One region of the Erwinia billingiae Eb661 genome, then DNA from elsewhere that is predicted to be linked to it. Evidence: predicted binding sites of a transcription regulator. Region 1 holds the regulator's gene; the other holds the start of a gene.

Region 1 (14,820 bases):
CCTGTCGCCGCCTGCCGTGCCTGCCCTTGCCCGCCATACCGACAGCGCTGAAGCCAGCTGGAGTGCTTTGCGAACCTTCGTGGTCATCATGCTCGGGTGCGCGTTTACCATCACCACGCAATGGGATTCCGGGGATGCCGCCATCACCTTAGCGGCGATCAGCTGTGTGCTTTACTCGTCGGTGCCTTCGCCTACCAACAGCGTTTCCTTACTGTTAAAAACGTTGATGCTGTTGTCCGTGTTCAGCTTTATCATCAAATTTGGTCTGATGGTGCAGGTCAGCGTGCTGTGGCAGTTTTTGATTTTCCTGTTCCCGTTGCTGATTACGCTGCAGCTGTTTAAGTTGCAGCAAAAGAAACGGGCCAGCCTGTGGGCACAGCTGATTGTGTTGGCGGCTCATTCCTCGCCGTGACCAATCCGCCGACTTATGACTATCAGTCTTTCCTGAATGACAATATCGCCAAGGTGTGCGGCGTGATGCTGGCCTGGCTGGCGTTCCAGATCCTGCGTCCCAGTTCTGATAAGCGCCGCAGCCGCCGGCATATCCGCGCACTGCGTCGGGAATTTCTCGACCAGCTTAGCCGCCGTCCCCACCTCAGCCAGAGCAGTTTCGAATCGTTGATTTATCACCGCATCAATCAGCTCAACAGCAGCCGGGACGATCAGGCCAGGCTGTGGCTGTTACGCTGGGGTGTGGTGTTGCTTAACTGTTCGCATATTGTCTGGCAACTGCGGGAATGGGATTCCGATTCCCCGACATTGCTGACGATGCGCGATGCCACCCTGCGCGATCTCCATCAAATCATCAGCGAGCGTGGCGTTCATCACAGTTCATTGACCGAAACGCTGGATGAATTGCAGGCGATGGTGACGTCGTTAGCGGCGGAAGGCGGAGCACGGGAAACGGAGCTGGCGGGGATTATCTGGCGGTTGTTCTGTTCGCTATCGCAACTTCAGCAGGCGCTGCCAGAAGGCGCGCGCGCGCCTGCGTAAGACATCGGCTTGGTGAGTCCCGACCTAAAACAGCGTCGGCTGCTCGGGTTCTTCCGGCAGATCCACTTTCCCGGCCCGTTGCAGGCGCAGGAAACGCTGGCGGCAGAGGCGAATAACCTCCCGCTTTTGCGCATCGGTAAACTTCATCCAGTTGAATCGCTCGTCACGACTGCGCAGGCAACCGCGACAATATCCGCGTTGGTCTGACTGGCAAATCCCCCGACAGGGACTTGGCACCGGGAAAAACTCAAGTTGTTCTGCCACTGCCCCTCCTGATGGATGCAATGCCTCTATTGAAGATCGGTTATCGGTTGTCTGCAAGTCTGAGCGCCGTTTTTTTATCCACTACCTACACGCCCTGCTGCTGAGATGAGCAGTTTGTGCCGGGCGGAACCCGGCCGATTTGTAACAGACCGATCGGTCTGTTACTCTGTGCGCCATGAAAACAATTCGATCCGACACCCGAGAACATATCCTGCTTACCGGAGAACAGTTGTGCGTTCAGCGCGGCTTCAATGGCATGGGATTGATCGAGCTGTTGAAAGTGGCGGAAGTGCCAAAAGGATCGTTTTATCACTACTTCCCCTCAAAAGAGGCGTTTGGAGTAGCGATGCTTGAACGTTATTTTGCCGTTTATCATCAACGTCTTCAGGCGTTTCTGGATGATCATCAGGGCAATCAACGCCAACGCATCCTCGACTATTATCAGCAATCGTTGAATACTTTCTGTCAGGAAAGTGCCTTCGCAGGTTGCTTATCAGTAAAGCTGTCAGCCGAAGTGTGCGATCTGTCAGAACCCATGCGCATCGCGCTGAATGCTGGTTCAAAGGCGCTGATTGCCACGCTAACGCAGGCAGTTGAACGTGCAGTGCAACAAGGTACACTGCTGCCAGTGAACGCCTCTGAAGCCTGCGCACAGAATCTTTATATGCTGTGGCTGGGTGCCAGTCTGCAAAGTAAAATCTCCCGTGACAGTTCGCCGCTGGTGAATGCGTGGCAAGAGATGACGCGGATGCTGCCAGAACCACATTAAAAAAAACACCATGACTAGTCGACCGGTCTACCAGGAGTAAGTAATGGAATTGAAGAAGCTGTTTACCCCGTTAAAATTGGGTGCGATCACCGTTCCGAACCGCGTATTTATGGCGCCACTGACTCGCCTGCGTAGCATGGAACCGGGTGATGTCCCAACGCCGTTGATGGGCGAATACTATCGCCAACGCGCCAGTTCCGGACTGATCATCTCTGAAGCAACCCAAATATCTGCCCAGGCCAAAGGCTATGCAGGTGCGCCTGGTCTGCACTCTTCCGAACAGATTGCTGCCTGGAAAGCGATTAACGCCGGGATCCACCAGGATGGCGGTCACAGCGCAGTACAGCTGTGGCACACCGGCCGTATTTCGCATACCAGCGTGCAGCCAGAAGGCAAAGCGCCGATCTCCTCTTCGGCTATCAATGCAGAAACCCGCACCTCGTTGCGTGATGAGCAAGGTCAGGCTATCCGTGAAGCGACGTCCACACCGCGTGCACTTGAGCTGGATGAGATTGCGGGCGTCGTCGCTGATTTCCGCAAGGCGGTGGAGAATGCCCGTGAAGCCGATTTCGATCTGGTTGAACTGCACTCTGCACACGGTTACTTAATCCACCAGTTCCTGTCCCCGGCCTCCAACCAGCGTAACGATATCTATGGCGGCAGCGTTGAAAACCGCACCCGCTTTGCGCTGGAAGTGGTTGATGCCGCGATCGCAGGCTGGAGCGCGGATCGTATTGGTATCCGTATTTCTCCGCTGGGCCCATTCAACGGCCTGGACAACGGTGAAGATCAGGAAGCTGCAGCGCTGTATTACATCGCTGAACTGGCTAAACGTAACCTGGCCTATCTGCATATCTCCGAGCCCGACTGGGCCGGTGGCAAGCCTTACAGCGAAGCCTTCCGTAAAGCGATTCGCGCGGTGTATCCCGGCGTAATTGTTGGTGCAGGTGCCTACACGGCGGATAAAGCCGAAGAGCTGATCGAAAAAGGATTGATTGATGCCGCTGCCTTTGGCCGCGTGTACATCGCTAATCCGGATCTGGTTGAGCGTCTGCGTGAAAATGCCCCGCTGAACGATCCTCGCCCTGAGCTGTTCTACGGCGGCGGCGCGGAAGGTTATACCGACTACCCAACCCTCGCGGGCTGATACCCGATTACGTGATAAACAGGCTGCGCTGAGCGCGGCCTTTTCTTTTATCACCGCAAGTTGATGAATTTCCCGGCAGACAGAGCCTTCTGATTACCCTGCGGGCAAATCGTCGCTATACTTATTTTTTCCCCGTTATCGGATGATGACGTTTTACACCAAGAGGATGTTATGCGCTTACTTCACACCATGCTTCGCGTTGGCGATCTGCAGCGTTCCGTTGATTTTTATACCAAAGTGCTGGGTATGCGCCTGCTGCGTACCAGTGAAAACACCGAATATAAATACACTCTGGCGTTTGTGGGTTACACCGATGAGAGCGAAGGCGCTGTTATCGAACTGACTTACAACTGGGGCGTAGACAGCTACAACCTGGGCGACGCTTACGGCCACGTCGCGCTGGGCGTTGATGATGTTGCAGCGACCTGCGATCGTATTCGCAATGATGGCGGTAACGTCACCCGTGAAGCTGGCCCGGTTAAAGGCGGCACCACCATTATCGCCTTTGTAGAAGATCCGGACGGCTACAAAATTGAACTGATTGAGAACAAGCACGCTGGCCACGGCCTGGGTGATTAATGTTCCGGGGTGCCATAATGGCACCCTTCTTCCCCCTTCCCCTGCTGCATCTCGTGGTGAAATTTGCCATAATGCGCGCTGCATTTTTTCGCCAATGAGATCCTGATGTCTGAATCGAACGAACTGAACGCCCTCAGCAGCCGTTTTCGCGGTTTTTATCCGGTAGTAATTGATGTGGAAACCGCCGGTTTTGATGCGAAGACCAACGCATTACTGGAAATAGCCGCCGTCACCCTGAAAATGGATGAGAATGGCTGGCTGGAGAAGGACGAAACGCTCCATTTCCACGTTGAGCCGTTTGAAGGTTCCATTCTGCAACCTGAAGCATTGGCTTTTAACGGTATCGATCCGTCGAATCCGCTGCGCGGTGCGGTCAGTGAATATGATGCCCTGCATGCCATTTTTAAACTGGTGCGCAAAGGGATCAAGGATCACGGCTGCAATCGCGCCATTATGGTGGCCCACAATGCCACCTTCGACCTTAATTTCACCAATGCCGCTGCTGACCGTGCAGGGTTAAAGCGCAACCCGTTCCACCCCTTCGTGACCTTCGATACGGCGGCACTGAGCGGACTGGTGCTGGGACAAACCGTGTTGGCCAAGGCCTGCGCCGCTGCGGGAATGGCCTTTGACAGCAGCCAGGCACACTCCGCGCTGTACGATACCGTGCAGACTGCCGACCTGTTCTGTGAACTGGTAAACCGCTGGAAACGCCTCGGTGGCTGGCCGCTGCCGATCGCAGAAGAAAGCTAGCCTGCTAACTTTCAGCCATACTCTGCTGACCTAATGTGGAGATGCTGAATGAAAACAATTGCTGTCGTTGCGCCCGGTGCCATGGGATCTGCCATTGCCGGGCTCCTCACCCACCATCATCTTGAAGTGCTGACCTTAATCGAAGGTCGTTCCCGGGCAACAGCTGAACGCGCTAAACAGGCTGGCATGAAACCGGTCAGTGCGGAGGCGTTGATGCGTGCTGATGTCATCCTCTCTATCGTACCTCCCGCCTCAGCGGTGACGCTGGCGGAGTTTCTGGCTCCGCTGTTGAGTGCTGCCCAGACCAAACCCCTTTATGTCGACTGCAATGCCATCGGTGAAGATACCTTGAAACGGGTTGCCGCAACGATTGCGCCTACCGGCGCGGGGTTTGTCGATGGCGCGATTATCGGTCTGCCGCCGGCGTCCCCTGAAGATGAAAGTCCGCAATTTTGGTTTGCGGGCGATCGGGCTGACTCTCTGGCGGAACTGGAGAGGTTCGGATTGCGGGTCAAAATCATGCAGGCGCAGACTGGCGCGGCGTCGGCGTTAAAAATGTCCTACGCCGGGATCAATAAAGGCATCACCTTGCTGTCTGCGCTGATGTTGATTAACGCCAGTCGGGTGGGCGCTGCCGGAGCACTGCTTGAGGAAATGGAGGCGAGCCAGCCGGCACTGCTGGCGCGTTTGCGCAAGGCTATTCCGGATATGTACAGCAAGGCCTGGCGCTGGGCGCCAGAAATGGAAGAGATTGCGACGTTAAATGCCCGCGAATTGCCCGGCGAGCCGCTTTTTCACGCCCTTGCCACCTTCTGCCGTCAGATGGCTGAGGATCAGCAACAAGGCGGAGATTTCACCGATCTGCTTAACGCTTTTCTGCAGCAGCAAAAATAAGCATAAAAAAAGGCAGGCGCTCATCACGCCTGCCTTTTTTGCTGCTGACGGGCTTATTCCGCGGCGTCAGAAGGGTATTTTTGCGCGGTATCTTTAATCAGCTGCTGCAGTTCACCCTGCTGGTACATCTGAATAATGATGTCGCAACCGCCGACCAGTTCACCGTCAATCCACAGTTGTGGGAAGGTTGGCCAGTTGGCGTATTTAGGCAGCTCAGCACGAATTTCTGGGTTCAGCAGAATATCGACGTAGGCAAAACGCTCGCCACAGGCTGAAAGTGCCTGAACGGCCTGGGCAGAGAAGCCACAGCTTGGCAGTTTTGGTGAGCCTTTCATGTACAGCAGAATCGGGTTTTCTGCTATCTGGCGCTCAATTTTTTCAATAGTACTCATAAATGGCTTCCTTAATCGGATACTTCGTGTCTATTTATTGTAGCGACTCTGCGGGCCCGATGAAAACGACATTTTTTAACAGTTGGGCACGCCCTCAGAGCCGCCAGCGTGCAGGCGATAGCGTTAAAATAACATTTTCCTATTGCTTTCGCTGGATTAATGCATGAGAAAAGCACAGGTTTTGCGCAGATAAACAGCTGATTTGGCTAATTTTTACAGTTTTTACTTGCTCTGTATCATTGAAACAAAAAAGACCTTACCTTTTGTTAATGAGTTAGATTAGAATTGCAAAATGACGCTGCTGAAAGGCAGAACTCCCTGTTTCTGGCAAGCTGTGGCCTCTGGTCGTAGCACAAACTGTTAATGGTAACGATGCGTTTACTTATCACGCTCTTCATGCTGGCCTTTGCCCAGCTGTTTTTCAATATGGCGCACGCATCGCCACATGCCCCTATTAATGCAAATCATCATAAGGCAGATAGCGGCACGCCTGCCCGAGAGGATGAGCGACGTAAACGCCGACCGGTTAAAGCCAACAGCACCAAAAAAGTTAAAGAATCCACCAGCAAAAAATCTCGCTTAACCTCAGTACAAAAGTTGAAGCTTAAAAAGAAACCTTCGCTGCAAACCGCCTCTGTTCAGACTGCCCCGTTGCACTCCAGCAAATACAAAAAGAAAACCACCTTAAACGCCGGAAATAAACGCTATGGCCGCCATCGTGGCAAGGTTGTCGATACTGCTGAAGAGCTGACGTCAGACTCTGTTTCTGCGCCATTAAAGTTAAGTAAAGCTCACCGCGCCCGCTATCAAAAAGCCCGTGAAACCGCGATGACCAAACTGATGGGCCAGCTGGGTAAACCTTACCAATGGGGCGGAACGTCGCCTAAAACCGGCTTCGATTGCAGCGGCCTGGTGTGGTATGCCTACAAGGATTTAGTGAAGTTTAAAATCCCGCGCACGGCGAATGAGATGTATCACCTGCATGATGCGGCTTCGATAAAGCGTGATGAGCTGGAGAAAGGCGATTTAGTCTTCTTCCGCATTAACGGGCGCGAGACGGCAGATCATGTTGGCGTGTATCTGGGTGGTGGGAAGTTTATTCAGTCGCCACGTACTGGCAAGGATATTCAGGTCAGCGCTCTGGCAGATGATTACTGGCAGCGCCACTATATTGGTGCCCGCCGGATGATGACGCCAAAAACCATTCGATAGCGGAAATACTCAGAGCCGATCGTCAGACCGGCCCTGTTTGCACTTAATGCATAATCGCGGTGAAGCTAAACGCCATAATCATCAACAGTGCGCAAACCGTGGTCAGTAAAGAGAACTTCAGATCGGTATCCATTTTTAATCCTAAATAGCCCTACAGTTTATGATGCCATCAATTTTCCCATACTTGACGGTAAAAATCTCGTTTTCTCTGCCAAGCCTTGTTAGAATTCTTTTTTTGTTGCGCAACGGCCCGCACCTTAAGGTGTTTAGCGGTCTTTAATCAGCGCTTTTTCCTTCCTGACGACTCCGGACAGCAACTAAAAAACGACTTCAGACGTCAGGTTTTCGATCTCACCAGGCAAACGATTAACAACAGGCTTATCAAACGGTTAAGATAGGCGCAGGAGTAGTTATTTCATGGCAACAATTAAAGATGTGGCAAAGCAAGCCGGGGTGTCCACCACCACCGTCTCCCACGTCATCAACAAGACCCGTTTCGTTGCAGAAGAAACGCGGGAAGCCGTGTGGGCCGCCATTAAGGCGCTCCACTATTCACCCAGCGCGGTTGCCCGTAGTCTGAAGGTGAATCACACCAAAACCATCGGGCTGCTGGCTACTTCGAGCGAGGCGCCCTATTTCGCCGAAATTATTGAAGCCATTGAAAACCGCTGTTTTGCCAAAGGCTACACGCTGATCCTCGGTAACGCCCACAATGATCTTGCCAAGCAGCAGGCCTATCTGTCGATGATGGCGCAGAAACGCGTGGATGGCCTGCTGGTGATGTGTTCCGAATACCCTGACGAGTTGATCACCATGCTGGAAGATAACCGCAATATTCCGATGGTGGTGATGGACTGGGGCAAATCGCGCGGTGACTTTACCGATACGGTAGAAGACAACGCCTTTGAAGGCGGTTATCTGGCTGGCCGTTATCTGATCGACCGTGGGCATCGAGATATTGGTGTCATCCCGGGTCAGATGGAGCGCAACACCGGCGGTGGCCGTCTTGCCGGATTTATGAAAGCATTGTCTGAAGCGGGGATTACCTTGCGTGACGAGTGGCTGGTTCAGGGCAATTTCGAACCTGAATCAGGTCACCAGGCGATGCAGCAAATCCTCTCGCAGAAGCAGCGTCCAACGGCGGTGTTCTGCGGTGGCGATGTGATGGCGATGGGCGCAATTTGTGCGGCTGATGAGATGGGCCTGCGCGTTCCGCAGGATATATCGGTAATCGGGTACGATAACGTACGCAACGCCCGTTACTTCACACCGGCCCTGACCACGGTTCACCAGCCAAAAGAACAGCTGGGCGAAACCGCCTTCGATATGCTGTTAGATCGTATCACCAGCAAGCGTGAAGAACCGCAGACGATTGAAGTACATCCTACGTTGATCGAACGCCGTTCGGTTGCCGATGGTCCCTTCCTGGATTACCGCCGCTAGTCCCGCTCAGTGCTGAGGGCGAATTCTCCCTCAGCACACCCAATTGGCTCAGGGCTCTTCCTTCAGCCATTCACTGTTCAGCGTGTCACTGTCACCCAGATAATCCAGCAACCAGCTCAGCGCCGGTGAAGCCTGCTGCTCAGACCAGCTCACGCAGCACGGACTGTCCGGAAATCCGCCTTCCAGCGTCAATTCATGCAAAGCGCCTTTTTGCAGCAGCGGTTGCGCCAGATGGCCCGGTACCATCCCCACGCATAAGCCCGCCAGCAGGCAGTCAAATGCGCTTTCCCAGTCTGGCACCACCAGCCGCCGCTGATTATCCAGCGTCCATGTGGTGCGTTTCGGCAAGGCTCTTGAGGTATCTTCCAGCACCAGTGAAGGCCATTCGCCAATGGCCTCTTCACTGGTTTCTGCGTGCTGACGTGCCAGCGGATGATCCGCGGCAACCACACAGCGCCAGTTGAGCGCGCCCATATTGCGGAAGGCGAAGCGGCCACCTACCGGGATAGCCTGTGTCGCGCCGATGGCCACATCCACCCGCCCGTCGGCCAACGCATCCCAGACGCCGTTAAAAACTTCTGCTGACAGATGCAGTTCCATATCCGGAAAGTGCCGATAAAAGTCGACTACCAGCTGTCGGGTTCGCTGAGATTTAACGATGCGATCGACGGCGATATTAATTTGCCCTCGCCAGCCGTTAGCGACCTGCTGGCACTGCCGTCGGGTGGCGAGCATTTTTTTGATGACACTGCGGCCCTCCTGGATAAATACTCGTCCCGCATCGGTCAGCACCACATCACGGTGGCGACGCTCAAACAACGGCACGGCAAGCCATTCTTCCAGCTGCCGCACGGTATAACTGATGGCTGAGGGTACGCGATGGAGCTCTGCGGCGGCAGCGGTAAAACTGCCGCTGCGGGCAACTGCATCAACCACTTCAAGGGAATGTTCTGACCACATAATCTGCCTGCAATATTTTTGAACGCAACCTGCAAATATTACCGTTTCACAAGCTGTATGGCACGCGATTACACTCTGCGGCGTTTCGTTCATCACAAATAAAGAGCAAAAGAATGCCTTCGAAAGGATTTATTGTTTACCTGGCGCTGTTAAGCGTGGCAGGTTTCCTCGCTACCGATATGTACCTGCCTGCCTTTGGTGCCATGCAACAAGACCTGCAAACCGATGCCGGGATCATCAGCGCCAGCCTCAGCCTGTTCCTGGCGGGTTTTGCCATCGCCCAGCTGTTTTGGGGTCCGTTGTCGGATCGTATTGGCCGTAAGCCTGTGCTGTTGATGGGTCTGAGTCTGTTCGCCGTCAGTTGTGGCGCGATGTGGTGGGTAGATTCTGCTGCGGCCCTGCTGGCGTTGCGCTTTGTGCAAGCGGTGGGGATTTGTGCTGCTGCAGTCAGCTGGCAGGCACTGGTCGTCGACCGCTATTCCGCCAGCCAGGCAAATCGCGTATTCGCCTCCATCATGCCGTTAGTGGCACTCTCGCCTGCGCTCGCGCCGTTACTGGGCGCCTGGTTACTCAACCATTTCAGCTGGCGCGCCATTTTTGTCGCGCTGTTGCTGGTCGCAGTGGTGCTGCTGATTTCCACCTTGTTCCTCGCCCCAACGGTGAAGAAGCCGGTGGTGGATGGCGTGAAGAAAATGGGCTTTTTCAGCCTGTTAAAATCGCCGGTTTACAGTGGTAACGTGCTGATTTATGCCGCCTGTTCAGCCAGCTTCTTCGCCTGGCTGACCGGTTCGCCCTTCATTCTCGGCGATCTTGGCATGTCTCCCGGTGACATTGGGCTGAGCTACGTGCCTCAGACGCTGGCCTTTTTGATTGGCGGATTCGGCTGCCGAACGTTGCTGAAACACACTGAAGGCCGCTCCCTGCTGCCCTGGTTACTGGCAATCTATTCACTCAGCATTGTGGCTTTTTTTATCGCCGCGCAGATTGAAGATCCGTCTATGGTGGCGTTATTGCTGCCGTTCTGCGGTATGGCGTTAGCAAACGGTGCGATTTATCCGATTGTCGTGTCGAATGCCCTCTTACCTTTCCCGCAATCGAGTGGTAAAGCCGCTGCCCTGCAGAACACGCTGCAACTGGGTTTGTGCTGCATCGCCAGTCTGATTGTTTCCACATTTATCAGCACTTCGCTGTTCACCACCTCGCTGGTGATGATCTCGACTGTTGTTCTGGCAGGAATCGGCTATATTTTACAACGGGCGAAGGCGGAAAAGCTCGCTCTGGCGGACGCGCACAGCGGTCGCTAACAGCTTGATTCCAATTGGTTAGCACCCTAACAATAAACAATTGAATATTGCCTGGCGTGAGCATATACTCATTTCAGGCAACACAAAATAACAAGTTCGTCGCAATTTTTTGAGTCCTGACAGGGTGGTCAAGGTGTTATCTCGCGCGGCATTCGTTGCGCAACTCTGCAGGCACTATTCTTAACAATCCTCTGTAACGCCGGATATCAGGCGTACGGTTTATCCGTGCGTGTTCTCAAATCCTGTAGAAATTGTCTATTCTATTTCTCAGGTTTCAATCACACAGGGTGATGGAGAAGCTATGAGTTCATCGTGTATAGAAGAAGTGAGCCTGGTCGAGGATCATTGGTATCGAATCGTCCAGGAAATGCTACGCAATGCAGATATTGAGGTCAACGGCACACGCCCCTGGGATATCCAGATTAAAAATCCGGAGTTCTTCAAGCGCGTGATGCAAGAGGGCTCACTGGGATTGGGCGAAAGTTATATGGATGGCTGGTGGGAATGCGAAAATCTGGATATGTTTTTCCATCGCGTTCTGGTCGCCAAACTCGATCAACAACTCCCCCACCACTTTAAAGATACGCTCAGAATAGCTGCCGCCAGATTAACCAATCTGCAATCACGAAAACGCGCCTGGATTGTCGGTAAAGAGCATTACGATCTGGGTAACGATCTGTTCTCACTGATGCTTGATGATCATATGCAATATTCCTGTGGCTACTGGAAAGAAGCGCAAACGCTGGAAGAAGCACAGAATGCTAAATTAAAAATGATCTGCGATAAACTGCAATTAGCACCAGGCATGTCACTGCTGGATATTGGCTGTGGTTGGGGCGGACTGGCTGAATATGCCGCCAGAAATTACGGTGTCAGCGTATTTGGCGTCACTATCTCTGCTGAACAGCAGAAAATGGCTCAAGAGCGATGTGAAGGGCTGGATGTCACTATTCTGTTGCAAGATTACCGCGATTTAAACCAGCAGTTTGACCGCATATCTTCCGTAGGCATGTTTGAACATGTTGGACCTAAAAACTACGCCACCTATTTTGACGTGGTAAACCGCAATCTGAAACCTGACGGTATTTTCCTGCTTCACACCATCGGTGCCAATAAGACCAATGAACATGTTGATCCCTGGATCAATAAGTACATTTTCCCTAATGGCTGTCTGCCTTCAGTACGCCACATCTCTGAAGCGCACGAGCCGCATTTCGTCATGGAAGACTGGCACAACTTTGGTCAGGACTATGACACCACTCTGATGGCATGGCACGAGCGGTTCCTCGCAGCCTGGCCCCAGCTGGCAGAAAAATACGGTGAGCGTTTTAAACGGATGTTCGTCTATTACCTGAATGCCTGTGCCGGCGCTTTCCGCGCCCGCGATATTCAACTGTGGCAGGTGGTCTTTACCCATGGGGTTGAGGGCGGTTTACGCGTCCCGCATTAAGATCGCGCAAAAAAAAAGCTGACAGGATGAATTGTCAGCCTTTTTTTATTTTAAAGGTTACTCATTAAGCTCTGAGGCTGCCGCAGCAAGCAGAGCCGCTTCGCGTTGAGCCAGTACCCGTTCAACGGTTTCGACAATCGCCTGGGTATGAGGATCAATTTCAATATTCACCCGATCGCCCAGACGTTTCGCGCCCAGCGTGGTTCTCGCCAGCGTTTCAGGAATAAGGTGGACGCAGAATTTAGTTTTGCTCACTTCACCCACCGTCAGACTAATCCCATCAATGCCAATAAAGCCTTTATGGAGGATATATTTCATCTGCTGAGCGTCCAGTGGCTTGAACCAGATTTCGCGATTATTCTCAGAGGTAATTATTTTGCTGATTTCTGCGGTGGTCATAATGTGCCCGGACATCAAATGACCGCCAATTTCATCGCTAAATTTTGCCGCACGCTCAACGTTAATCGTATCGCCAACGTTAAGGTCGCCAAGATTAGTAATACGCAGTGTCTCTTTAACCAAATCAAAGCTGACGCGATCGCCCTGCACTTCAGTTACCGTCAGGCAGCAGCCATTGTGAGAAACAGATGCGCCCAATTCCAGACCCGGCAACAATTCAGCCGGTAAGCGGACGATATGCGTACGGAAATTAGGTTTCTCTTCAATTGCCAGCACCTCTGCGGTGCCCTGCACAATACCGGTAAACATAGTCATGGCCTCAATAATTGAATTCTTGCACTAGTTTGCCCTGGCTAAGTGAGAAAACCAAATGCAACCGGATGATTTAGCGTGACATGAAGAGCTATTCTTAACGCGAATCATTGGCTATTTCCTCTGCGATCATTACACTGTGCGGCCTGCCCTGCTGATAATTCGCTAAAATAACGTTTTTTGCCTTCGCAGAGCCCCTTCCTCCCGCTAATTCAATAGGTGTATAAGTGCAGAAGTACCTGACAGAGGCGCGTCAATTATTAGCGCTGGCAATCCCGGTGATCCTTGCGCAAGTTGCGCAAACCGCTATGGGTTTTGTTGATACCATTATGGCCGGCGCAGTGAGCGCCACGGATATGGCCGCCGTCGCCGTGGGCACGTCTATCTGGTTGCCTACCATTCTCTTCGGCCATGGTCTGTTACTGTCACTTACGCCTGTTGTTGCTCAATTCAACGGCTCTGGCCGACGCGATCGCGTGGCTTATCAGGTTCGTCAGGCTTACTGGCTGGCCGGCGTGGTGTCTATTGTGATCATGGTGGTGCTGTATAACGCCGGATTTGTTATCCGTTCGATGAAGAATATCGACCCGAAAATGGCCGAGATTGCTGTCGGCTATCTGCATGCGCTGCTCTGGGGTGCGCCGGGCTATCTGTTCTTCCAGGTCATGCGCAATCAGTGCGAAGGGTTGTCTAAAACCAAACCTGGCATGGTGATGGGCTTTATTGGTCTGCTGGTGAATATACCGGTTAACTATATCTTCATTTATGGTCATTTCGGCATGCCGGCGCTCGGCGGCGTGGGATGTGGCGTGGCAACGGCTTCGGTCTACTGGGTGATGTTTATCGCCATGAAGTACTGGGTCAGCCGCGCACGATCGATGCGTGATATCCGCCTGACCGATCGCTTCACCCGTCCCGATCGGGCGGTTCTCTGGCGCCTGTTCAAGCTCGGCCTGCCGGTGGCACTGGCGCTGTTCTTTGAAGTGACGCTGTTTGCCGTGGTTGCCCTGCTGGTTTCCCCAATGGGCATCGTCAAAGTGGCAGGCCATCAGATCGCGCTGAACTTCAGTTCGCTGATGTTCGTGCTGCCGCTTTCGCTGGGTGTGGCGACCACCATCCGGGTTGGATTCCGCCTGGGTCAGGGCTCGACTGAAGCGGCCCGGGTTTCCGCCTGGACTGCGCAGGCGGTTGGCGTGTCGCTGGCCTTGATCACCGCGCTGTTTACCGTCACCTTCCGTGAACATATCGCCCTTCTTTATACCGATAACCCGGAAGTGATCACCCTTGCCGCTCATCTGATGCTGCTGGCGGCGATTTATCAGTTCTCTGACTCTATCCAGGTGATCGGTAGCGGTATTTTGCGCGGCTATAAGGACACCCGGTCGATCTTCTTCATCACCTTTATTGCCTACTGGATACTCGGCCTACCGTGCGGATATGTTCTGGCGATGACCGACTGGGTAGTGCCAGGCATGGGGCCAGCCGGTTTCTGGATCGGTTTTATTATCGGCCTGACCTCTGCGGCAGTGATGATGGTGTGGCGGATGAGACGTCTGCAACAACAACCGGCAGCGGTGATTCTGGCGCGCGCAGCACATTAATTTTTCGGCGATTTTCTGCCGATGATGTTCAAAATTGCTGCGCTTCGCACAGTTGCGCAGCAGTCGCGAAGAAAAAAGCAGATTTCCACTTGCCAGTCGTTGAGGCTGTCGTTAATATTCGTCCCCGCTGTTACCAAGACAGCAATCAGTGCGTTCTTAGCTCAGTTGGTTAGAGCACCACCTTGACATGGTGGGGGTCGGAGGTTCGAGTCCTCTAGAACGCACCACAGTGCGTCCGTAGCTCAGTTGGTTAGAGCACTACCTTGACATGGTAGGGGTCGGTGGTTCGAGTCCACTCGGACGCACCATTAGTTTCGCGTTCTTAGCTCAGTTGGTTAGAGCACTACC
Region 2 (14,820 bases), 1.4 Mb from region 1:
GGGGTGTATGCCGTGGAAGTGCTGGGTCTGGGCGATAAACCGTTGCCTGGCGTTGCCAACATTGGCACCCGCCCAACGGTTGCCGGCATGCGTCAGCAGTTAGAAGTTCACCTGCTGGACGTTGCAATGCACCTGTATGGACGCCATATAGACGTGGTGCTCTGTCAAAAAATACGAAATGAGCAGCGTTTTGCTTCACTTGACGAGCTCAAAGAGCAAATTGCTAAAGATGTGGTGAGCGCCCGGACATTTTTCGGGCTGAAAACACCGGTTTAAACAGAACCGAAATACGGAATCGAGAATCTGATGAGTGACTATAAATCTACCCTGAATTTGCCGGAAACGGGGTTCCCGATGCGTGGCGATCTGGCCAAGCGTGAACCGGGAATGCTGCAGCGTTGGTATGATGACAATCTCTACGGCATCATCCGCGAAGCCAAAAAAGGGAAAAAAACCTTTATCCTGCATGATGGCCCTCCGTACGCGAACGGCAGCATTCATATTGGTCACTCAGTTAACAAGATTCTGAAAGACATTATCGTTAAGTCCAAAGGTCTGTCGGGCTTCGACTCGCCGTATGTGCCGGGTTGGGACTGCCACGGTCTGCCGATTGAGCACAAAGTTGAGCAGATGATCGGTAAGCCAGGTGAGAAAGTCACCGCGGCAGAATTCCGTGCTGCCTGCCGTGAATACGCGGCCGAGCAGGTTGAAGGCCAGAAAAAGGACTTCATCCGTCTGGGCGTGCTGGGCGACTGGGATCGTCCTTACCTGACCATGAACTTCAAAACTGAAGCGAACATCATCCGTGCGCTCAGCAAAATCATCGGCAACGGCCATATGCATAAAGGCGCCAAGCCGGTGCACTGGTGCATGGACTGCCGCTCTGCGCTGGCAGAAGCCGAAGTCGAGTACTACGACAAAACCTCGCCCTCTATCGACGTGATGTTTAATGCCGTTGATAAAGAGGCGGTACAGGCCAAGTTTGGCGCCGCGCACGTTGACGGCCCGATCTCGCTGGTGATCTGGACCACCACGCCGTGGACCATGCCGGCTAACCGCGCCATCTCTCTGCATCCGGAGTTCGAATACGAACTGCTGCAGATCGAAGGTCGCGCGCTGATCCTGGCAAAAGAGATGGTCGAGAGCGTGATGAAGCGCGTCGGCGTGAGCGAGTGGAAAGTGCTGGGCGAGGTGAAAGGGGCTTCTCTTGAGCTGCAGGCCTTCCAGCATCCGTTCCTCGATCACACTTCACCGGTTGTCCTCGGCGAGCACGTAACGCTGGAAGCGGGTACCGGTGCCGTTCACACCGCGCCGGGCCACGGTCCTGATGACTATGTTATCGGCCAGAAATACGGTATCGAAACCGCCAACCCGGTTGGGCCAGACGGCAGCTTCCTGCCAGGCACCTATCCCTCGCTGGATGGCGTAAACGTCTTTAAAGCCAACGACATGATCGTTGAGATCCTGCGTGAAAAAGGCGCGCTGCTGCATGTGGAAAAACTGCTGCACAGCTACCCACACTGCTGGCGCCACAAAACCCCAATCATCTTCCGTGCCACGCCGCAGTGGTTTATCAGCATGGATCAGAAAGGTCTGCGTGCGCAGTCACTGAAAGAGATCAAAGGCGTGCAGTGGATCCCCGACTGGGGCCAGGCGCGTATCGAATCGATGGTTGCCAACCGTCCAGACTGGTGTATTTCCCGCCAGCGTACCTGGGGCGTGCCAATGTCATTGTTCGTGCATAAAGATACCGAGCAGCTGCACCCGGATACCCTTGAGCTGATGGAGAAAGTCGCTCAGCGCGTTGAGCAAGACGGTATTCAGGCCTGGTGGGATTTGGACGCCAGCGAGCTGATGGGCGCAGACGCAGAAAACTACGTCAAAGTGCCTGACACGCTGGACGTGTGGTTTGACTCCGGCTCAACCAGCTTCTCGGTGGTGGATGCCCGTCCTGAATTCGACGGTCACTCGCCGGACATGTATCTGGAAGGATCGGATCAGCACCGTGGCTGGTTTATGTCTTCCCTGATGATCTCGACGGCGATGAAAGGCAAAGCACCTTACCGTCAGGTACTGACCCACGGTTTCACCGTTGATGGTCAGGGCCGTAAGATGTCGAAATCCATCGGCAACACCGTTTCACCCCAAGATGTGATGAACAAGCTGGGTGGCGACATCCTGCGTCTGTGGGTGGCGTCTACCGATTACTCCGGCGAAATGGCGGTATCGGACGAGATCCTGAAACGCTCGGCTGACTCCTATCGCCGTATCCGTAACACCGCGCGCTTCCTGCTGGCTAACCTGAACGGCTTCAACCCAGAAACCGACAGCGTGAAGCCGGAAGAGATGGTGGTGCTGGATCGCTGGGCAGTGGGTCGTGCCAAAGCGGCGCAGGACGATATCCTCGCTTCGTATGAGAACTATGACTTCCATGAAGTCGTCCAGCGTTTGATGCAGTTCTGCTCGGTTGAGATGGGCTCCTTCTACCTGGATATCATCAAAGACCGTCAGTACACCGCGAAAGCCGATGGCCTGGCGCGTCGTAGCTGCCAGACGGCGCTGTATTACATCGCGGAAGCACTGGTCCGCTGGATGGCGCCGATCATGTCCTTCACCGCAGATGAAATCTGGGGCGAACTGCCAGGCAAGCGCGAGAAGTATGTCTTCACCGGTGAGTGGTTCGACGGCCTGTTTGGTCTGGCGGATAACGAATCGATGAACGACAGCTACTGGGCTGAGCTGCTGAAAGTGCGCGGCGAAGTGAACAAAGTGATCGAGCAGGCGCGTGCTGATAAGCGCGTTGGCGGATCGCTGGAAGCGACGGTAACGCTGTACGCCGATGCCGACCTGGCCAAGAAGCTGGTTAGCCTGGGTGACGAGCTGCGCTTTGTGCTGCTGACCTCGGGTGCCCAGGTGGCTGACTATGCGCTGGCAACCGAAGAAGCGCAGCAGAGCGAGCTGGTGAAAGGTCTGAAAATTGCCCTGCATAAAGCAGAAGGCGAGAAATGCCCACGCTGCTGGCATTACACTACTGACATTGGTCAGAGTGCTGAGCATCCGGACGTGTGCGGACGCTGTGCCACCAACATTGCGGGCGCTGGCGAACAGCGTAAGTTTGCCTGATGAGTAAACCTATCTTCTCGACCGGTTTACGCTGGGTCTGGCTGGTTCTGGTGGTGATTGCCATCGACTTCGCCAGCAAGCAGTGGATTATGAACACGCTGATGTTGCATGAGTCGATGTCAGTGATGCCATTTTTCAACTTCTTCTATGCGCATAACTACGGGGCGGCGTTCAGCTTCCTCGCCGATAAGGGCGGCTGGCAGCGCTGGTTCTTTGCCGGCATCGCGGTGGCGATTGTGGTGGCATTGCTGGTGATGATGTACCGCACTGCCGCCAGCAATAAGCTCAACAATATTGCTTACGCGCTGATTATTGGCGGCGCGTTAGGTAACCTGTTTGACCGCGCGTATCATGGTTTTGTCGTCGACTTTATCGACTTCTACGTCGGCGACTGGCACTTTGCCACGTTCAATATCGCCGACTGTGCCATCTGTATTGGTGCCGCACTGATCGTGCTGGAGGGCTTTCTCAGCCCGTCCGGCAAACCGGCAAAAAATTAAGGGCAGGGCATGACTGATTCTGTACAGCGCGAGAGCGCAGTGCTGGTGCATTTCACCTTGAAGCTGGAAGACGGCTCCACGGCGGAATCCACGCGCAATAACGGCAAACCCGCGCTGTTCAGCCTGGGCGACGGCAGCCTGTCAGAAGGGTTGGAGTCGCATTTGCTGGGTCTAACCGTGGGCGAGAAGAAATCCTTCTCGCTGACGGCGGATGATGCTTTTGGCCAGAGCAGCCCGGATTTGATTCAGTATTTCTCCCGCCGGGATTTTACCCAGGCAGGCGAGCCTGAAATCGGCGCCATCATGCTGTTCAGCGGCATGGATGGCAACGAAATGCCCGGCGTGATCCGCGAGATTTCCGGTGATTCGATCACCGTTGATTTCAACCATCCGCTGGCCGGGCAGACTATCCACTTTGAGGTTGAAGTGCTGGAGATCGATCCGGTACTGGAGGCGACAAATGCAAATCCTGTTGGCTAATCCCCGCGGCTTTTGTGCCGGCGTCGATCGCGCCATCAGCATTGTGGAGCGCGCGCTGGAAATGTACGGCGCGCCAATCTACGTGCGTCATGAAGTGGTGCATAACCGCTATGTCGTCAACAGCCTGCGCGAGCGCGGTGCGATCTTTATTGAAGATATCGGGGAAGTGCCGGACGGTTCAATCCTGATCTTCTCGGCGCACGGTGTTTCTCAGGCGGTCAGGGCGGAAGCTAAAGCACGCGATCTGACCATGCTGTTTGATGCCACCTGTCCGCTGGTGACCAAAGTGCATATGGAAGTGGCGCGAGCCAGCCGCAGAGGCACTGAAGCGATCCTGATTGGTCACGCCGGCCACCCGGAAGTGGAAGGGACGATGGGTCAGTACAGCAGCCCGAAAGGCGGCATGTATCTGGTTGAAGCGCCCGAGGATGTCTATAAGTTGCAGGTTAAGGATGAAAACAACCTGTGCTTTATGACCCAGACCACGCTGTCGGTGGATGATACCTACGAAGTGATTGATGCGCTGCGTGCCCGTTTTCCGAAGATTGTCGGCCCGCGCAAAGATGACATCTGCTATGCCACTACCAACCGTCAGGAAGCCGTGCGCACGCTGGCAAAAGACGCCGACGTGGTGCTGGTGGTGGGTTCACGCAACTCCTCCAACTCCAACCGTCTGGCCGAGCTGGCGCAGCGTGCAGGGAAACTTGCGCGACTGATCGACTCCGCCGATGACATCCAGGAAGAGTGGATCAAAGGCGTGAGCTGCGTTGGCGTCACTGCCGGTGCCTCCGCACCAGACATTCTGGTGCAGGAAGTGATCCAGCGTCTGCGCGAGTTCGGTGGCGAAACCGCTATCGAGCTGATCGGCCGTGAAGAGAACATTGTTTTCGAAGTGCCGAAAGAACTCCGCGTCGACGTCCGCGAGGTCGACTAAACGCCTTCCGCAGCGCCCTGCTGCGGAAGTTTTTACTTCGCTGAACCGCCTGCTATACCCGCCGATCAAAGCCAGACAAAATTTGTTTTACTGATAATCCGTCGCGTCTGGCATAAAATTCTAATCATGGTGTTTTTATTGTGGCGCAGAGGTTACCGCATGGTTAACCTGTCAACGCTTTGCATGCACAGACTTTATACAGGGATTCATTATGAACAATGCACAAATCCGCCTTGCCATTGTTGGCGCCGCAGGACGCATGGGGCGTCAGTTAATTCAGGCAGCACAGGAGGCGGACGGCGTGTGCTTAGGCGCAGCTTTGGTGCGGGAAGGCTCTTCACTGGTCGGCGTTGATGCCGGCGAGCTGGCCGGAACCGGCACGACGGGCGTCAGGATTAGCGACAACCTGGACGCCGTGGTGAACGACTTCGACGTGCTGATAGACTTTACCCGTCCTGAAGGCACGCTGGCGTATCTGGATTTTTGCCGTCAGCACCAGAAAGCGATGGTGATCGGTACCACCGGGCTGGATGATTCGGCCAAAGCGGCGATCAAACAAGCGTCACATGAGATTGCTATTGTGTTCGCAGCGAACTTTAGCGTGGGTGTGAACCTGGTGCTGAAACTGCTGGAAAAAGCCGCCAAAGTGATGGGCGACTATGCCGATATCGAAATCGTTGAGGCTCACCACCGTCATAAAGTGGATGCGCCATCCGGGACCGCGCTGGCGATGGGCGAAGCGATTGCTGATGCAATGGACTGGGATTTAAATGAGCACGCCGTGTATGCCCGCGAAGGCCATACCGGTGAACGTAAGGCGCAAACTATCGGTTTTGCCACCGTTCGTGCCGGCGATATCGTTGGCGAACACACCGCGATGTTTGCAGATATCGGTGAGCGCGTAGAGATTACCCACAAGGCTTCAAGCCGCATGACCTTCGCGAAAGGCGCAGTTCGTGCAGCAGACTGGTTAAGCACGCGTAAAGCAGGTCTTTATGATATGCGAAGCGTGTTGAATTTAGATGATTTATAAGTGTTGTGCACCATCGTGATGTGGTTATTTCAATCATAAGGTTCTGATTGGACAGGGCAATAATTTTATTGCCCTTTTTATTTTTTAATAATCCTGTCTTGAGTTAATTTTAAAGCCATAATGGCTATTATGTGTTTTTATCCTCAATTTATTCCGCAAAAATTGTTAATTTTGACCATTTGGTCCACTTTTTAACGCCGTTTTCCCTTTTCCTATGCACATCCCGTCAGGCAACCGGTTTTATGGACTGGATATCTGTCCTTTTCAGGGTAAATCCTCCGATTTCCTCTCCAGTTGAGTAAAAGACTAAGAAAAAGTGAGCTGCGGGGTAGACAACAGAGTGAGCGATCATTAGAATGCGCGCAATTTGCCAAAAATCGAGAATTCAGGCGGTTTTTGCATTGATTTATGGCTCTGTTATGAATTAATATGCAAATAATGTGACTGTTTATTCTCAGGAGGATGTTTTGATTAAGTCAGCGCTATTGGTTCTCGAAGACGGAACCCAATTCCACGGTCGGGCCATCGGGGCAACAGGATCGGCAGTGGGGGAAGTTGTTTTCAACACTTCAATGACCGGTTATCAAGAAATCCTCACTGATCCTTCCTATTCCCGCCAGATCGTTACTCTTACTTATCCCCATATCGGCAATGTCGGCACCAATTCCGCTGACGAAGAATCCTCTCAGGTACATGCTCAGGGCCTCGTCATTCGTGACCTGCCGCTGATTGCCAGCAACTTCCGTAATGAAGAAGGGCTGTCTGAGTATCTGACGCGTCACAACATTGTCGCTATTGCCGATATCGATACGCGTAAGCTGACCCGTCTGCTGCGCGAAAAAGGGGCGCAGAACGGCTGCATCATCGCCAGCGACGCACCTGATGCGCAGCTGGCTCTGCAGCAGGCGAAAGCCTTCCCGGGCCTGAAAGGAATGGATCTGGCGAAAGAAGTGACCACCAGTGAGAGCTACAGCTGGCTGCAAGGCAGCTGGACGCTGGACGGATTGCCGGACGCGAAGCAAGAGGCCGACCTGCCTTTCCATGTCGTGGCCTATGACTACGGCGTGAAGCGCAACATCCTGCGCATGCTGGTTGACCGTGGCTGTCGCCTGACGATTGTGCCGGCGCAAACGCCAGCAGAAGAGGTGCTGAAGATGAACCCGGATGGCATCTTCCTTTCTAACGGACCTGGGGACCCGGAACCGTGTGATTACGCGATTGCGGCAATCAAAGCCTTCCTGGAAACTGACGTGCCGGTCTTCGGCATCTGTCTTGGCCACCAGTTACTGGCGCTGGCCAGCGGGGCAAAAACCGTCAAGATGAAGCTGGGCCACCACGGCGGCAACCATCCGGTGAAAGACCTGGATAACAACACCGTGATGATCACCGCACAGAACCACGGCTTCGCCGTAGACGAAACCAACTTACCGGCAAACCTGCGAGTGACGCACACCTCGCTATTTGACCAGACGGTACAGGGCATTCACCGCACTGATAAAGCAGCGTTCAGCTTCCAGGGTCACCCGGAAGCCAGCCCGGGCCCGCACGATGCCGCGCCGCTGTTCGATCACTTTATCGAACTGATCGAAGCCTACCGTTCAACCGCTAAATAATCAGGAGCGAGAAAATGCCAAAACGTACCGACATAAAAAGTATCCTGATCCTTGGCGCTGGCCCGATCGTAATCGGCCAGGCCTGCGAATTTGACTACTCTGGTGCACAGGCCTGTAAAGCCCTGCGCGAAGAGGGTTACCGCGTGATTCTGGTTAACTCCAACCCGGCAACCATCATGACTGACCCGGAAATGGCCGATGCGACCTATATCGAGCCGATCCACTGGGAAGTTGTGCGCAAGATTATCGAAAAAGAGCGTCCGGATGCGGTTCTGCCAACCATGGGCGGCCAGACCGCACTGAACTGTGCGCTGGAACTGGAACGCCAGGGCGTGCTGGAAGAGTTCGGCGTGGCGATGATTGGTGCTACCGCCGATGCCATCGACAAGGCAGAAGACCGTCAGCGCTTTGATAAAGCGATGAAGAGCATCGGTCTGGATACCGCGCGTTCAGGCTTCGCACACAACATGGAAGAAGCCTATGCGGTTGCCGCAGACGTTGGCTTCCCGTGCATCATCCGTCCTTCCTTTACCATGGGCGGCTCAGGTGGCGGTATTGCCTATAACCGTGAAGAGTTTGAAGAGATTTGCGAACGCGGTCTGGATCTTTCCCCCACCAACGAGCTGCTGATTGATGAGTCGCTGATTGGCTGGAAAGAGTACGAGATGGAAGTGGTGCGTGATAAAAACGACAACTGCATCATCGTCTGCTCGATTGAAAACTTCGATGCAATGGGCATCCACACCGGTGACTCCATCACCGTGGCGCCAGCCCAGACCCTGACCGACAAAGAATATCAAATCATGCGTAACGCCTCGATGGCGGTACTGCGTGAAATCGGCGTGGAAACCGGTGGCTCTAACGTGCAGTTCTCCGTTAACCCGGCGAATGGCCGTCTGATCATCATCGAAATGAACCCACGCGTGTCGCGCTCTTCTGCGCTGGCGTCGAAAGCCACCGGTTTCCCGATTGCTAAAATCGCGGCCAAACTGGCGGTAGGTTACACGCTTGATGAGCTGATGAACGACATCACCGGTGGCCTGACCCCGGCATCGTTCGAACCGTCTATCGACTACGTAGTGACCAAAATCCCTCGCTTCAACTTCGAGAAATTTGCCGGCGCGAATGACCGCCTGACCACGCAGATGAAGTCGGTGGGTGAAGTGATGGCGATTGGCCGCACCCTGCAGGAATCCATGCAGAAAGCGCTGCGCGGCCTCGAAGTTGGCGCACATGGCTTTGACCCGAAAGTTGACCTGAACGATGCGGAAGCAATGACGGTTATCCGTCACGAGCTGAAAGACGCCGGTTCTGACCGTATCTGGTACATCGCGGATGCGTTCCGTGCGGGCATGAACGTGGAAGAGATCTTCAGCCTGACCAACGTTGACCGCTGGTTCCTGGTTCAGATTGAAGAGCTGGTTCAGCTGGAAGGCCAGGTTGCCCGCGAAGGCGTTAATGGCCTGACGGCGGACTTCCTGCGTACCCTGAAGCGTAAAGGCTTTGCCGATGCGCGTCTGTCTGCGCTGGCGGGTGTGTCTGAAGCTGAAGTGCGTAAGCTGCGTGAGCAGTACAATCTGCACCCGGTATATAAGCGTGTCGATACCTGTGCGGCGGAATTCTCTACCGATACCGCTTACATGTACTCCACCTATGAAGAAGAGTGCGAATCCAACCCTAACAGCGACCGTGAGAAAATCATGGTGCTGGGCGGCGGTCCAAACCGTATCGGCCAGGGCATTGAGTTCGACTACTGCTGCGTCCATGCATCACTGGCGCTGCGTGAAGACGGTTACGAGACCATTATGGTCAACTGTAACCCTGAAACCGTCTCCACCGACTACGACACCTCCGACCGTCTGTACTTCGAGCCGGTAACGCTGGAAGACGTGCTGGAAATCGTGCGTATCGAGAAGCCGAAAGGCGTGATCGTGCAGTACGGTGGCCAGACGCCACTGAAACTGGCGCGTGAGCTGGAAGCCGCTGGCGTGCCGATTATCGGTACCAGCCCGGATGCTATCGACCGTGCAGAAGACCGCGAGCGTTTCCAGCAGGCGGTTGAACGCCTGGGCCTGAAGCAGCCGGCAAACTCCACCGTGACTGCGATTGAGCAGGCGGTAGAGAAAGCGGCGGTGATTGGCTATCCGCTGGTTGTGCGTCCTTCTTACGTGCTGGGCGGTCGTGCGATGGAAATCGTGTATGACGACATCGACCTGAAGCGCTACTTCCAGAATGCGGTTGCCGTCTCTAACGATGCGCCGGTGCTGCTGGACCGCTTCCTTGACGACGCGGTAGAAGTGGATGTGGATGCGATTTGCGACGGTGAGCGCGTGCTGATTGGCGGCATCATGGAGCATATCGAGCAGGCGGGCGTGCATTCCGGTGACTCCGCGTGTTCTCTGCCAGCCTACACGCTGAGCAAAGAGATCCAGGACGTGATGCGTCAGCAGGTTGAGAAGCTGGCCTTCGAACTCTGCGTACGTGGCCTGATGAACGTGCAGTTTGCGGTGAAAGACAACGAAGTTTACCTGATTGAGGTGAACCCACGTGCTGCCCGTACCGTACCGTTTGTTTCCAAGGCAACCGGTGTGCCGCTGGCGAAAGTGGCGGCACGCGTAATGGCAGGCAAAACGCTGGCAGAGCAGGGCATTACGGAAGAAGTCATTCCGCCTTACTACTCGGTGAAAGAAGTGGTGCTGCCGTTTAACAAGTTCCAGGGCGTTGACCCCATCCTCGGCCCTGAAATGCGTTCCACCGGTGAAGTCATGGGTGTTGGCAAAACCTTCGCAGAAGCGTTCTCGAAAGCGATGCTGGGCGCGGCGAGCAATATGAAGAAAACCGGTCGTGCCTTATTGTCCGTGCGTGATGGCGACAAGAAGCGCATCGTTGCGCTGGCTGCCAAGCTGCAGTCACTGGGCTTCGAACTGGACGCAACTCACGGTACCGCAGTGGTGCTGGGTGAAGCAGGGATCAACATCCGTCTGGTCAACAAGGTGCATGAAGGCCGTCCTCATATCCAGGATCGTCTGAAAAACGGTGAGTACGCTTACATCGTAAACACCACGGCAGGACGCCAGGCGATTGAGGATTCCAAACTGATCCGCCGCAGCGCGCTGCAGTACAAGGTGCACTACGACACCACGCTGAACGGTGCGTTTGCTACGGCAAACTCACTGAGCGCAGATCCCACCGCGCAGGTTATCTCGGTGCAGGAAATGCACGCGCAGATCCAGGGCTAAGTCTCTGTCAGCGAATACCCATCCCCGCTTCGGCGGGGATTTTTTTTGCCTGAAATTCCCCCGATCCAAACCCGCCTGGCTGGCCGATTGTTGTGCAACCGGTTAACCACTTGCACCTTTTTTAATCAGAGCTTTTTATTATCTTCAGGCGATTATCCCAGCAAATCAGTAGCTTGATTTATTGGCACCCAATTTGCTTTAAGTAAAAAAGGTAGAGTTGTTGGACCAATTATTCAGGGGAAGCCATGTCAGCATCGATCGGTAATCTCGGCCCGATTGCGGTGCAGCACAGTGATGTGCTGGTACTGGACGCGTTGACCCGTTACGTCGCCCAAAGCGGCACCCAAATCGGCGAGCGTTTACCGCCGGAACGCGTGCTTGCAGAAAAGCTCGGCGTCAGCCGTAACACCGTGCGTGAAGCCCTTAAACGGTGGGAAGCGCTGGGCATCATCGTTCGCCGTAAAGGCAGTGGCACCTTTCTCCATGCTGAAGTCACCAGTGATGACAGTTTCCTGTCGCTGCGTTTCAAAAACGACTCCAGCAACATGCTCCATGCGCTGGAAGTGCGCCGGATTATTGAGAGCGAATCCTGCGCGCTGGCGGCGGTCCGTGCTTCCGATGACGATCTTCGTGACATTGAGATCCGGCTGGAAGAGATGGAAAGAGTCCATCTGGCAGTCGGTTCTGCTGGGGCAGAAGACTGGGCATTTCACGCCAGCATTTACCACGCGGCACACAATCCGCTGTTACTGCGGATGGTGGTGGGTCTTTACGACACGCTGCATGCCTTTTTTGAATCACCACCTGAACAGGCCCTGTTTAGCGATTCGTTTTCCCTGCATCGCACCTTGTATGAAGCCATTGCCGACCGTAATGCGGAAGAAGCACGCCGCATCAGCCATTTAATTCTCGATATAACCGAGCGTGATATGAAGGAAGTGATTAATGCAGCCTGAAAAGCCCTTTAGTGAACAAACCCGACTGACCCACGATCAACGTCATGACAAAGGCGCGGTTTCCCCACCCGTCTATCAATCCTCTTTGTTCAGCTTCAGTGATTACGACAGCATGATTGCCCGCTTTCGTGGCGACAGCGATCAGCCGTTGTATTCACGGGTCGATAACCCGACGGTCAAAGTTCTGCAGGACAAAATGGCCGAACTGGAGGGTGGGGAAGCCTGCCTGGCTTTTGGCAGCGGGATGGCGGCGATCAGCAATGCCATTCTGAGCGTGGTCCAGCCCGGCGATAAGGTGGTTTGCATCAATCACGTCTATCCGGATACCTACCGTTTCCTGAAAGGGTTCTGCACCCGCTTTAACATCAGCAGTGAGTTTGTCGATGGCGACTCGCTTGAGGCGATTGCCGCCGCGCTGCCGGGTGCGAAGTTGCTGTATCTCGAAAGCCCAAGCAGTTGGGTGATGAGCGAACAGGATCTGCAGAAGATTGCCGCGCTGGCGAAAGAGCACAAGGTGATCACCCTGATTGATAACAGCTGGGCCTCGCCGCTGTTCCAGAAGCCGCTGGCGCTGGGCATCGATATGGTGGTGCATTCCGCCTCGAAATACATTGGTGGCCACAGCGATGTGGTGGCTGGACTGGTTATCGCCAATGCCGAACGCATCAGCGCCATCTCGCGTTATATCAGCCCGTTCCTTGGCGGCAAGCTGTCGGCTAATGAAGCCTGGCTGCTGATCCGTGGCCTGCGGACCTTGCCGTTACGCATGCGGCAGCACCATGAAAGTGCGCTGCAGCTGGCTTCTCAACTTCAGGACCATCCGCAGATCCTCGCGGTAAACCATCCGGGCCTGCACAAAGCCGCCTTTTCCACCCTCAGCGGCTACAGCGGGCTGTTCTCTTTTGAGCTGGATCAGTCGGTCGATATTCCGACCTTCTGTAATGCGTTGCAGCTGTTCCATATGGGCGTGAGCTGGGGAGGATTTGAAAGTCTGGTGATGCCCGCCATTTCGGTGCTGAATCAGGCCGGTGAATTTAACTCCGCCGTGGATTTTGGCGTCTCACCACGCGTAATCCGCGTCTCCATCGGTCTGGAAGACACCGCAGATTTGTGGAACGACCTGCAGCAGGCGATTGCCGCCGCACGCCAGTAACCTGATTGCCCGCACTCCATTAACAAGAGGTCATGAAAATGCGACAGCCTTTACGCTCTTTGTTACTTAACAGCGTCCTGATTACCCTGGGAATGTGCAGTGCCTACAGCACAGTGGCCGCCACCAAACTGACGCTGGTGGAAGTGATCACCAGCCCGGCCCGCACGGCGATGCTGCAGAAAATGCTGAGCGAATATAAAACCCAGCACCCGGAGACGGAAATCGAAGTGATCTCCCTTCCCTGGGGGCAGGCATTTGAAAAACTGGGCACCATGATGCAAAGCGGGCAGGTGCCGGATGTGGTTGAAATGCCGGACACCTGGCAAGGGCTGTATGCCAGCAACAATATGCTGGTGGATCTGGAACCTAAGCTGAAGGCGTGGCCAAACACTGCCAACCTGACCGACAAAACGCTGGATATGGCGCGGGCGTCGGACGGCAAAGCCAATATGGTTCCCTACGGTTTCTATCTGCGCGCCATGTTCTGGAATAAGAAACTTTTCCAGCAGGCAGGCCTGAGTGGCCCACCAAAAACCATGGATGAGTTTGTGGCGGATGCCAAAAAGATCAGCGCGCTGGGCAATGGCATCAGCGGGTACTGCATGCGCGGCGGCGTAGGTGGCACCAATGCCTGGATGATGTTTATGACCACCATGAACGGCTCACCGGCTTTCTTTGATAAAGACGGGAACAGCACGCTGACTCAGCCAGGGGCGATCAAAGGCGCGCAGCTGCTGGTCGATATGTACAAGCAGGGTGGTGCACCGAAGGACAGCGTCAACTGGGGCTTCAATGAAATTGTCTCCGGCTTCTACTCCGGAAAATGCGCAATGCTGGACCAGGATCCCGATGCCCTGATCGCCATCAAAAACAGCATGAATCCGGATGACTTTGGCGTGGCGCCAATGCCGGTTGGGCCATCAGGCAAAGCCTATCCGACGATTGGCTACACCGGCTGGTCGATCTTCAAGCAGGCCAAACACCCGGATGACGCCTGGCAGCTGATCCAGTTCCTTAGCAGTGAAGCCAATAACCTCACCTGGTCGAAGTTTGTCGGCACCTTGCCAATCTACAAAGGGGCCGAGAACGATCCGTTCTACCATTCACCCCAGTTTGCGGGCTGGTTCACCGAGCTTAACGACCCGAAATACGTTCCCCTGACCATGCCTACCCATCTGAAAGGCTGGGGCTATTTCAACTCGGTCACGGTGAAAGAGAGTACCCAGGAAACGTTGTTAGGGGAAAACGACACGACCTCGATGGTGGAGGATTGGGCCAAATACCTGACCAAAGAGCAAAAAGCCTGGATGGCTACCCAGTAACCCACGCGCCCCCGTCGTGACGGGGGCGGCAATGGAGACGGAATTATGATGCTGGACGTCAGAATGGTTGAAACTGCCAGACCGCCGCGCTTCCACCGGCTGCGGATGCTGGCAGAGCCCTGGCTGTATATGAGCCCAACGCTGATCCTGATTGGCCTGTTTATCTTCGTGCCGATGATGATCGGCATCTCGTACGCCTTCCAGAATATCCAGCTACTTAATCCGCTGGACAGCGGCTGGGTGGGACTGGATAACTTCCGCGAAATGTTTGATGACCGCCGTTTCTTTAAGGCGCTCGGGCACACCGCAAACTGGACGCTGACGTCATTGGGACTGCAGTTTTTCCTCGGGCTCGGGCTGGCGTTGTTGCTTAACCGGGAGTTTCCGCTGCGGCGCTGGGTGCAGGCGCTGGTGTTTCTCCCCTGGGCAGTTCCGGCGTTTCTGTCCGGATTAACCTGGTCATGGTT

The links. Region 1 encodes PurR, which represses purine synthesis genes. Its sites were predicted from a motif close to CANGCAAACGTTTGCNTG; they were not measured.
Region 2: a site for PurR is predicted at 6,298-6,315, ahead of carA (glutamine-hydrolyzing carbamoyl-phosphate synthase small subunit). Genes of this name have one in related genera too.

The regions. Positions count from the first base shown of each region.
Region 1 covers NC_014306.1:2,162,505-2,177,324, reverse strand. Annotated here, with positions in the region: partial or broken gene EBC_RS11450 (FUSC family protein) at 1-993, shown strand, start outside; gene EBC_RS11445 (DUF1289 domain-containing protein) at 1,018-1,257, opposite strand; gene EBC_RS11440 (TetR/AcrR family transcriptional regulator) at 1,433-2,026, shown strand; gene nemA (alkene reductase) at 2,070-3,173, shown strand; gene gloA (lactoylglutathione lyase) at 3,345-3,752, shown strand; gene rnt (ribonuclease T) at 3,858-4,505, shown strand; gene EBC_RS11420 (NAD(P)-dependent oxidoreductase) at 4,554-5,399, shown strand; gene EBC_RS11415 (Grx4 family monothiol glutaredoxin) at 5,453-5,791, opposite strand; gene EBC_RS11410 (C40 family peptidase) at 6,164-7,003, shown strand; gene cydH (cytochrome bd-I oxidase subunit CydH) at 7,047-7,136, opposite strand; gene purR (HTH-type transcriptional repressor PurR) at 7,421-8,446, shown strand; gene punR (DNA-binding transcriptional activator PunR) at 8,495-9,406, opposite strand; gene punC (purine nucleoside transporter PunC) at 9,520-10,710, shown strand; gene cfa (cyclopropane fatty acyl phospholipid synthase) at 11,012-12,160, shown strand; gene EBC_RS11380 (riboflavin synthase) at 12,218-12,868, opposite strand; gene EBC_RS11375 (MATE family efflux transporter) at 13,099-14,472, shown strand; tRNA gene EBC_RS11370 (tRNA-Val) at 14,623-14,699, shown strand; tRNA gene EBC_RS11365 (tRNA-Val) at 14,704-14,780, shown strand; tRNA gene EBC_RS11360 (tRNA-Val) at 14,789-14,820, shown strand, end outside.
Region 2 covers NC_014306.1:807,788-822,607, forward strand. Annotated here, with positions in the region: gene ribF (bifunctional riboflavin kinase/FAD synthetase) at 1-276, shown strand, start outside; gene ileS (isoleucine--tRNA ligase) at 307-3,123, shown strand; gene lspA (signal peptidase II) at 3,123-3,623, shown strand; gene fkpB (FKBP-type peptidyl-prolyl cis-trans isomerase) at 3,633-4,103, shown strand; gene ispH (4-hydroxy-3-methylbut-2-enyl diphosphate reductase) at 4,084-5,037, shown strand; gene dapB (4-hydroxy-tetrahydrodipicolinate reductase) at 5,249-6,070, shown strand; gene carA (glutamine-hydrolyzing carbamoyl-phosphate synthase small subunit) at 6,538-7,683, shown strand; gene carB (carbamoyl-phosphate synthase large subunit) at 7,698-10,922, shown strand; gene EBC_RS05035 (FadR/GntR family transcriptional regulator) at 11,168-11,878, shown strand; gene EBC_RS05040 (aminotransferase class I/II-fold pyridoxal phosphate-dependent enzyme) at 11,868-13,031, shown strand; gene EBC_RS05045 (ABC transporter substrate-binding protein) at 13,070-14,353, shown strand; gene EBC_RS05050 (carbohydrate ABC transporter permease) at 14,399-14,820, shown strand, end outside.